2 regions of the Staphylococcus ureilyticus genome follow, and region 1 is predicted to be linked to the other one. Evidence: predicted binding sites of a transcription regulator. Region 1 holds the regulator's gene; the other holds the start of a gene.
What was found. Region 1 encodes CtsR, which represses protease genes until heat stress. Its sites were predicted from a motif close to ATGGTCAATAAAGGTCAAACA; they were not measured.
Positions count from the first base shown of each region.

Region 2: clpB (ATP-dependent chaperone ClpB) is a predicted target of CtsR. The motif match lies at 3,125-3,145, and genes of this name have one in related genera.

Region 1 is NZ_CP094825.1:241,583-246,740, forward strand. Features, by position in the region: gene MUA21_RS01095 (NupC/NupG family nucleoside CNT transporter) at 4-1,218, opposite strand; gene MUA21_RS01100 (CtsR family transcriptional regulator) at 1,375-1,836, shown strand; gene MUA21_RS01105 (UvrB/UvrC motif-containing protein) at 1,861-2,412, shown strand; gene MUA21_RS01110 (protein arginine kinase) at 2,405-3,415, shown strand; gene MUA21_RS01115 (ATP-dependent Clp protease ATP-binding subunit) at 3,427-5,158, shown strand, end outside.
Region 2 is NZ_CP094825.1:699,021-704,178, reverse strand. Features, by position in the region: gene MUA21_RS03485 (YjzD family protein) at 16-210, shown strand; gene clpB (ATP-dependent chaperone ClpB) at 469-3,078, opposite strand; one part of gene MUA21_RS13310 (IS3 family transposase) at 3,402-4,076, shown strand; one part of gene MUA21_RS13310 (IS3 family transposase) at 4,079-4,945, shown strand; gene MUA21_RS03465 (nuclear transport factor 2 family protein) at 5,061-5,158, shown strand, end outside.

The DNA.
Region 1 (5,158 bases):
TAATTAGATAAAGAAACCTGCGATTGCTGCAGAAATAAATGACACAAGTGTGGCACCAAATAAAAGTTTTAAACCAAAACGTGCTACCATATCACCTTTTTCATTATTAAGCGATTTGATTGCGCCAGAAATAATACCAATAGAACTAAAGTTAGCAAAAGATACAACAAAGACAGAGATTACACCTTTTGCGTGTTCACTGATATTTTTAACTTCATTTAAGCTTTGCATGGCTACAAATTCATTAGATAGTAATTTTGTTGCCATAATAGAACCAGCTTGAACAGCATCGTCCCATGGTACCCCAATTAAAAATGCTAATGGTGCAAATATAAATCCAATTAAAGTTTGGAAATCCCATGTAATACTTCCACCTGAAGCTGCAGTGAAAATAGCACTTACAACACCGTTTAACAAAGCGATAATTGCTATATAACCAATCAGCATCGCACCAACGATTACAGCAACTTTAAACCCATCTAAAATGTATTCCCCTAACATTTCGAAGAAGGACTGTTTTTTCGTCTCACTTTCTTCAACGATTAATTTATCTTCTTTTACATCTACTTTATATGGATTAATAATAGAAGCAATGATAAACCCGCCAAATAAGTTTAGTACTACTGCAGTAACTACATATCTAGGCTCGATTAATGTAAAATAAGCACCGATAATAGAAGCCGATACCGTAGACATCGCGGAAGCAGTCAATGTATAAAGACGTTGTTTAGGGATATGTGCTAATTCTTTTTTGAGTGAAATGAAAACTTCTGATTGACCCAAAATTGCTGCTGCTACCGCATTATATGACTCTAAGCGACCCATCCCATTTACTTTAGAAATGGCTAAACCTAAATAGTTAATAATGAATGGCAGTATTCTTGTGTATTGTAAGATACCAATTAATGCTGAAATAAAAACGATTGGTAATAATACATTGAAGAAGAATGGAGGATTTTTAGGATCTACAAATTCAAATCCACCAAATACAAAATTGACACCTTCAGCAGCTTTAGCTAATAAGTAATTAAAGCCATCTGAAATGCCACCAATGACCGTAATACCAAATTTTGTTTTTAATAATATAAAAGCAAATACAAGTTGTATTACGAGTAATAAGCCAATGTATTGCCAGCGAATATTTTTTCTGTCAGAACTAAAGAGTAAAGCTAACCCAAGAAACACAGCAATACCAATTAAACCGATAATAATATGCATAATAATTCATCCCTTTAAATTTTTTCTTAACTCCTATAATACAATAAACAAGCGCTTACTTACATCCAAAATTGAAAAAATTTAAAACATATTGGTTGAAAAAGGTCAAAGTTGGTCATATAATATAGTCAAAGAAGGTCAAAAGAGGTGATAATCATGCATAACATGTCCGACATCATAGAACAGTACATTAAAAAATTATTTGAAGACACCAATGAAGACGTTGTTGAAATTCAACGTGCCAATATTGCACAGCGGTTTGACTGTGTGCCTTCTCAACTAAACTATGTGATCAAAACACGTTTTACAAATGAACATGGTTATGAAATAGAAAGTAAAAGAGGTGGCGGTGGTTATATTCGAATCACTAAAATTGAAAACAAAGATGAAACAGGTTACATTAATCATTTACTTCAACTCATCGGACCATCTATTTCACAGCAACAAGCTTATTACATCATAGATGGTTTATTAGATAAAGCATATATCAGTGAACGCGAAGCAAAAATGATTTACGCTGTAATCGATAGAGAAACTTTAAAAATGGATGTATTATCAAGAGATATTATACGTGCTAATATAGTGAAACGAATATTACATGTAATAAATTATTATTAAAGAAATTAAGAGAGGTGTTTGGTCGTGCTGTGCGAAAATTGTCATTTAAATGAAGCAGAAGTAAAGTTAGCAGTTAAAGGGCAAGATGGTGTACATGAAAAATGGGTTTGTGCCACATGCGCACAAGGCGGTAACCCATGGACTCAAAACCAACAAATGCAGTCACAAGATGACATTGAAGGTGCGTTTGTAGTAAAACAAATATTACAACATTTAGCAGCGAAACACGGTATTGATTTCGATGAAATTGCATTTAAAGAAGAAAAGAGATGTCCTACTTGTCAAATGACATTAAAAGATATTGCGCATGTTGGTAAATTTGGTTGTGCAGACTGCTACGCAACTTTTAAAGATGACATTGTCGATATTGTACGACGTGTACAAGGTGGTCAAATCGAACACACTGGAAAAACACCACGCTCTTCACATAGAAAGTTAGCTTTGAAAAAACAAATAGAAGAGAAAACAACTTATTTAAATCAGTTAATTGAAGAACAAAATTTTGAAGAGGCTGCAGTTGTTAGAGATGAAATTAAGGCATTGAAAGAAGACAGCGAGGTGAAACATGATGAGTAAGAATGATATCAGCACCCACATTAGTGAGTGGATGAGAGACGAAGCAGAAAGTCCAATCGTAATGTCTTCGAGATTGCGTTTGGCTAGAAATTTAGAAAATCATGTACACCCTTTGATGTTTGCATCCGAACAAGATGGTAATAGAGTGATAAATGAAGTTCAAGATGCGCTTCCTAACATGTTTATACAGAGGTTAGGCACGATGGACCAGCAGAGTAAATATAAACTTGTAGCGAAACATCTTATCAGTCCCGAGTTAATAAAAAGACCTGCTGCTGCAGTACTTTTAAATGAAGATGAATCTTTAAGCATTATGGTTAATGAAGAAGATCATATACGAATTCAAGCCATGGGAAATGATTTATCATTACAAACATTATATGAAAAAGCTTCCGCACTGGATGACACATTAGACAGTGAATTAGATGTAAGTTTTGATGAAACACTCGGTTATTTAACAACATGTCCGACGAATATCGGTACTGGTATGAGAGCCAGCGTAATGTTACATTTACCGGGACTTACGATTATGAAGCGGATGAATAGAATCGCTCAAACAATCAATCGTTTTGGATTCACAATAAGAGGTATCTATGGCGAAGGTTCCCAAGTATACGGTCACATTTATCAAATTTCCAATCAACTGACGCTTGGAAAAACAGAAGAAGAAATTATTGAAAGTTTAACTGAAGTAGTACAACAAATTATTAACGAAGAGATGCAAATTCGCGAACGACTTAGCAAGCATAATAAAATTGAAACTTTAGATAGAGTATATCGTTCGTTAGGTATCTTAAAATATAGTAGACTAATATCTATGGAAGAAGCATCATTTAGATTAAGTGAAGTGAAATTAGGTATAGATTTAGACTATATTGATTTAAAAGACTTTAAGTTTAATGAGTTGATGGTTGCTATTCAATCACCATTCTTATTAGATGATGAAGATGATAGAACAGTTAACGAAAAAAGAGCAGATATTTTAAGAGAACATATAAATTAGGAGGTCATGCTATGTTATTTGGTAGACTGACAGAACGTGCACAACGTGTATTGGCACATGCTCAAGAAGAAGCAATTCGCTTAAATCATTCAAATATAGGAACAGAACATTTACTTTTAGGTTTAATGAAAGAACCAGAAGGTATTGCAGCAAAAGTGTTGGAATCCTTTGATATTACTGAAGAAAAAGTAGTAACAGAAGTTGAAAAATTAATTGGTCACGGTCAAGAACAAATGGGTGCGTTACATTACACACCACGTGCTAAAAAAGTTATTGAGTTATCAATGGACGAAGCAAGAAAATTACACCACAATTTCGTTGGTACTGAGCATATATTACTTGGTTTAATTAGAGAAAATGAAGGCGTAGCTGCACGTGTTTTTGCTAATCTAGACTTAAACATTACGAAAGCACGCGCGCAAGTAGTGAAAGCTTTAGGAAGTCCTGAAATGAGCAATAAAAATGCGCAGGCAAACAAATCTAATAATACACCAACTTTAGATAGTCTTGCTCGTGACTTAACAGTAATTGCTAATGATGGCACGTTGGATCCTGTTATTGGCAGAGATAAAGAAATCACACGTGTCATTGAAGTGTTGAGTAGACGTACTAAGAACAACCCAGTATTAATTGGGGAACCAGGTGTCGGTAAAACGGCAATTGCTGAAGGTTTAGCACTTGCAATTGTTAATAATGAAGTTCCTGAAACACTTAAAGGTAAACGTGTGATGTCATTAGATATGGGAACAGTCGTTGCTGGTACGAAATATCGTGGCGAATTTGAAGAGCGTTTGAAAAAAGTAATGGAAGAAATTCACCAAGCAGGTAATGTCATTCTGTTCATTGATGAGCTACACACATTAGTAGGTGCTGGTGGTGCAGAAGGTGCAATTGATGCATCAAACATCTTAAAACCAGCATTAGCTCGTGGCGAATTACAATGTATCGGTGCGACTACACTTGATGAATATCGTAAAAACATTGAAAAAGATGCTGCGTTAGAACGTCGTTTCCAACCTGTTCAAGTAGATGAACCAACTGTTGAAGATACGATTGAAATCTTAAAAGGATTACGTGATCGTTATGAAGCACATCACCGCATCAACATCTCTGATGAAGCTTTAGAATCAGCTGCAAAACTAAGTCATCGCTATGTGTCTGATCGTTTCTTACCAGATAAAGCGATTGACTTAATTGATGAAGCAAGCTCAAAAGTAAGACTAAAAAGTCATACAACACCACCAAACTTAAAAGAGCTGGAACAAGAAATTGAGCAAGTGAAAAATGAAAAAGATGCAGCTGTACATGCACAAGAATTTGAAAATGCAGCTAATTTACGTGATAAACAAACTAAATTAGAAAAACAATACGAAGAAGCAAACAATAATTGGAAAAATAGCCAAAACGGTGCGAACACATCCTTATCTGAAGAGGATATCGGTGAAGTTATCGCTGGTTGGACTGGCATTCCATTAACAAAAATTAATGAAACAGAATCTGATCGCTTGCTTAACTTGGAAGATACGTTACACAAACGTGTCATTGGTCAAAAAGAAGCAGTAACATCAATCAGTAAAGCAGTAAGACGTGCAAGAGCAGGATTAAAAGATCCTCAAAGACCAATAGGTAGCTTTATATTCTTAGGACCTACAGGTGTCGGTAAGACAGAATTAGCACGTGCACTAGCAGAAACAATGTTTGGTGAAGATGACGCAATGATTCGTGTTGACATGAGTGAGTTTA
Region 2 (5,158 bases), 460 kb from region 1:
TGGAGGCATTACATAATGAAATACCTCGCAGTGTTATTTTGGTCTATTGTCTTATTACAAATGGTAAATTTCGTGCTTAACAGTCTTTCAGGTGGGGGCGCACTTAATTTGATCACCCCTATTATTGGTGCTATTGTATTTACAATCATTGTCGTATTATTTGACTTGATTATTAAACCTTCAAAGCATGAAACGAAAGAACAACACTAATTATTTATCGCATACACATTTTTAAGAAGCGTTCGAAACGAAAATATCTCGAACGAATTTAAAAAGGCAATCTCTAAGTTATCAATTTAGAGATTGCCTTTTTTTGCTATAGAAAATTTCTAAGATTTTAAATGTACTAAATTTTTTAATTAATCCAACACTAATATAATAGTAGCCCATAAATGAATTTCTCCAAATCATTTATGAGCATATTTCAATAGCGATGATGCGCAAACACTATTTTCTATTTATTTCTTCTTATATCATTTCTGGTTTAATTTCTTCAAATGTTAAACCATCATCAGATAAATCTATTTTTATTAACGTACCTTCTGGTAGATTTTCTCTAATCATTTTGCGTGCAAGTGGTGTTTCAATTTGTCTTTGAACAAATCTTTTAAGTGGTCTTGCACCAAATTGTGGTTCATATGCTTCTTCACCTAACCAAGTCTTAGCTTTGTCAGAAACTTCAATTGAAATACGTTGTTCCATCAGTCTAATGTTTAATTGTGTTAAAATTTTATCAACAATTAAACTCATATCATTTACAGATAATGGTTTAAATAATACGATATCATCCATACGATTAATGATTTCAGGTTTGAAGTATTGATTTAAACTATTCATAACTGCTTTTTCTGTTGATTCAGTTATTACACCTGTATCTTTTACATTTTCTAATAAAATTTGTGAACCTATATTACTCGTCATGATAATTATTGTATTTTTAAAGTCTACTTCTCGACCTTGTGAATCAGTTAAACGACCTTCTTCTAATATTTGAAGCAGCACATTGAACACATCTGAATGTGCTTTTTCTATTTCGTCTAACAGAATGACTGAATAAGGATTACGTCGTACTGATTCAGTCAGTTGACCGCCTTCTTCATGTCCAACGTAACCTGGAGGCGCACCTATTAAACGTGAGACAGAATGTTTTTCCATATATTCACTCATATCAATACGAATCATATGTTTTTCTGAATCAAATAAAGTTGATGCTAAAGATTTCGCTAATTCTGTTTTACCCACACCAGTTGGGCCTAGGAATAAGAAGCTGCCAATGGGTCTGTTAGGATCTTTAATTCCAGCACGTGCTCTGACAACTGCGTCTGCAACCAAATCTACAGCCTTATCTTGTCCCACAACACGTTCATGAAGTATATCAGATAAGTTCAAGAGTTTTTCTCTTTCAGTTTCAACTAATTTTGATACTGGAATGCCTGTCCAAGAACTAACAATATCACCAATTTCTTCATCGGTAACAATTTCACGAATGATGCGGTCATTGTCTTCATTTTGTTCATTTTGGAAAGCATCTTCTAGTTCACGTAATTCTTTTTCTAATTGTGGAATTTTACCGTGCTGTAATTCCGCTGCTTTTTCTAAATTGTAGTTGTTTTCAGCATCTTCTAAAGCTTTTCGATTTTCATCTAATTCTGAACGTTTCTCTTGCAACTTAGCTATTTTTTCTTTTTCTTCTTCAACACGTGATTGAATAGAACTTTGTTTTTCTTTTTCGTTCGCTAGTTCTTCTTGTAGCTCTTGTAAACGCTGTTTACTAGCATTATCAGATTCATTTTTCAATGCCGACTCTTCAATTTCCAGCTGCATAACACGACGATTCACTTGATCTAATTCTGTTGGATTTGAGCCCATTTCAGTACGTATCGTCGCACATGCTTGGTCTACTAAATCTATTGCCTTATCCGGTAAGAATCGATCTGTAATATACCGATCTGATAATTCAGCTGCTGCTACTAATGCTTTATCTTGTATACGAACACCGTGATATACTTCGTAACGTTCTTTCAAACCACGTAAGATAGAAATTGTATCTTCTACATTAGGCTCAGATACATTTACTTTTTGGAAACGACGCTCTAAAGCTGAGTCTTTTTCAATATATTCTCTATATTCATTTAATGTAGTCGCACCAATACAATGTAGTTCACCACGAGCTAACATCGGTTTGAGCATATTACCTGCATCCATAGCCCCTTCAGTTTTACCAGCACCTACAAGCATATGAATTTCATCAATAAACAAAATAATTCTGCCGTCAGAGTCTTTGACTTCTTTAAGTACTGCTTTCAATCTTTCTTCGAATTCTCCTCGATATTTAGCTCCAGCCACAAGTGCACTTAAATCAAGTTCAAAAATTGTTTTATCTAACAATGATTCTGGCACATCTTTACGAACGATACGTTGCGCTAACCCTTCGACGATTGCTGTTTTACCTACACCTGGTTCACCAATCAAAACAGGATTATTTTTAGTTTTTCTACTTAATATACGGATTGAATTACGAATTTCTTCGTCACGACCAATGACAGGGTCCATATTTCCTTGACGTACTTCTTCAACTAAGTCACGACCGTATTTTTCTAAAGCTTCATAATTTGCTTCTGGATTTTGTGATGTCACGTGATTGCCTCCTCTAACTTTTTTAATAATTTCTTCAATAACTTCTTTTTTATTTGCTACAAATTGTTTAGTCGTATCATCTATATCAATAGCAGCTAATACGATGTGTTCCATAGATATATATTCATCTTCATATTTTTTCATATAAGATTCAGCTTTATTTAATAAATTGTTAGCATTTTGGCTTATATATTGGCCATATTGGACATTATCTCCTTGAACGGATGGATATTTTTTAAGCTTTTCTTTATATGATTGATCTAATTTATCAGTGTCTATATGCGCTCTATCAAAAATACTTTTAAATAAACTTTCACTTTCTGTTAATGCCGCTGATAATACAGCTTCAATTTCAATATTTTGATTTTCATTTATTTTAGCCAGTTCAATAGCATTTTGTAATGTACTTTGGACTGCATAGGTCATTTGATTGATATCCAAATTGATTCACCTCACCATTTAATGATTGATCAATAAAGTAAGTTTGACTTTGACTTTCTTTGACCTTATCTATATTATATTACGCTTCTCGGTAATAATCAACAATAAAGGGTTGGTTTTTCAATTATTTTTATTAGTTTTGAACGCTTACTATATCATAACTTTTACCAGATACTTATATGTTAAAACATCTAGATAAATAATATAAAGCTATTAAATTCTATAGTAATATTTATATTTTCAACAATAGGACATTCCTCATTACTGATATGCTCCCTTCAAAGTAGACACTTAAAAATGTAAACTTTGAAGGGAGTTTTTTTATGACTCATAGAAAATTATCACCTGAAACTTATCAAAAAGCTTTCAGCTTATATGAAGAAGGATATAGTATGAAAAATGTAATTCAAAAATTAAATTTAAATTGTTCTCCTAGAACATTATTGATTAACTATTATAAATTTAAGAAGCATGGAATAAAGGTGCTTTTACCAATTCAGAGAAATAATACCTACTCAAATGAATTTAAGCTTAAAGTTGTGCACGAATATATAAATGATGGCCTATCTTTAACTGATTTAGTAGTTAAATATAATATCCCCACTACTTCAACTGTAAACAAATGGATTTCAAAGTATTTATCGGGTAAAATATTAAAAACATATTCTCCAAAACCCGAGGTGTATCAATTGAAATATAAATCATTAACATTTGAAGATCGTGTGGAAATCGTTGATTATTATATGAATCATGGTCAATCGTATAAGACAACAGCAAATCATTTTAACATCAATTATAGCCAAGTATATAACTGGGTAAAAAAGTACAACTTGCATGGGTATGATGGGCTTAAAGATGGACGTGGAAAAGGGAAACCCCAGTCTGTATTAACACCTGAAGAGGCATTAAAAGCTGAAATTAAGATACTTAAAGAGAAAAATAAATTTCTTCAAATGGAAAATGACGTTTTAAAAAAGGAAGAAGAAATAGAAAGGAAGTTGATGAAACAGGCATCAGACAAAAAGCATCATACCAAACGGTAAAAGCATTTAAAAACCTTTATCCGATAGCTTGGTTATGTTCAGTATTAAAGATATCACGTTCAAGTTACTATAAATGGTTACATCGCAAACCATCAAATAAAGAAATTGAAAACCAAAAATTGATCAAAGATATCGTTGATATCTACAATAAATACAAAGGCATATATGGATATCGTCGTATATACATATATTTAAGACTTAAACTACATCAAAAAGTAAATCATAAACGTGTCTATAGATTGATGAATCAACTTAATCTAAAATCTACTATCCGCCCTAAAAGAAAACGATATATTAAAACAACACCTGAAATTACAGCACATAATATATTAAATAGAAAATTTGAAGAACAAATCCCAAATAAAAAATGGTTAACTGACGTTACAGAATTCAAACTCAGCAATGGTAAAAAACTTTACTTAAGTGCTATTTATGACTTAGGCAGCAAACAGATTATCAGTCATAAATTAAGTACCTCAAATAACAATAAATTTGTATTAGATACGCTCAAAAAAGCAGTCAAACTTGTGCCGAATACCGAAGGTATACTCTTGCATAGCGACAGAGGATATCAATATACAAGCAGATTATTTAAAGTTACGTTAGAGCAACTTGGTATAAAACAAAGTATGTCACGACCAGGATGTTGCATAGATAATGGACCTATGGAAGGTGTATGGGGAACTATTAAAAGTGAATTGTTTAGAGGAAGAAAAAAAGTGATTTTTAAAGACAAGGCTACAGCAATAAAAGCAATTAATTCATATATAGAATTTTTTAATCAAGAAAGAATAACATTAAAAATGGCTACCCTTATATCGTAAATATAAGGTAGCCATAAACATTTTGTTTTTTTCACTGTCTACTTGACAGGGTGCAGTTCATACTTTAAAGCTATGTTAGCATTATTGTAAATATACAAGATTGGAGGTTATCTATATGAAAGATGTAATCAAAAAGCCAACGCCGCCGTTTAATAAACAGACAGCTTTAGAAAAAGTTAAATTGGCGGAAGATGCATGGAATACTAGAGATCC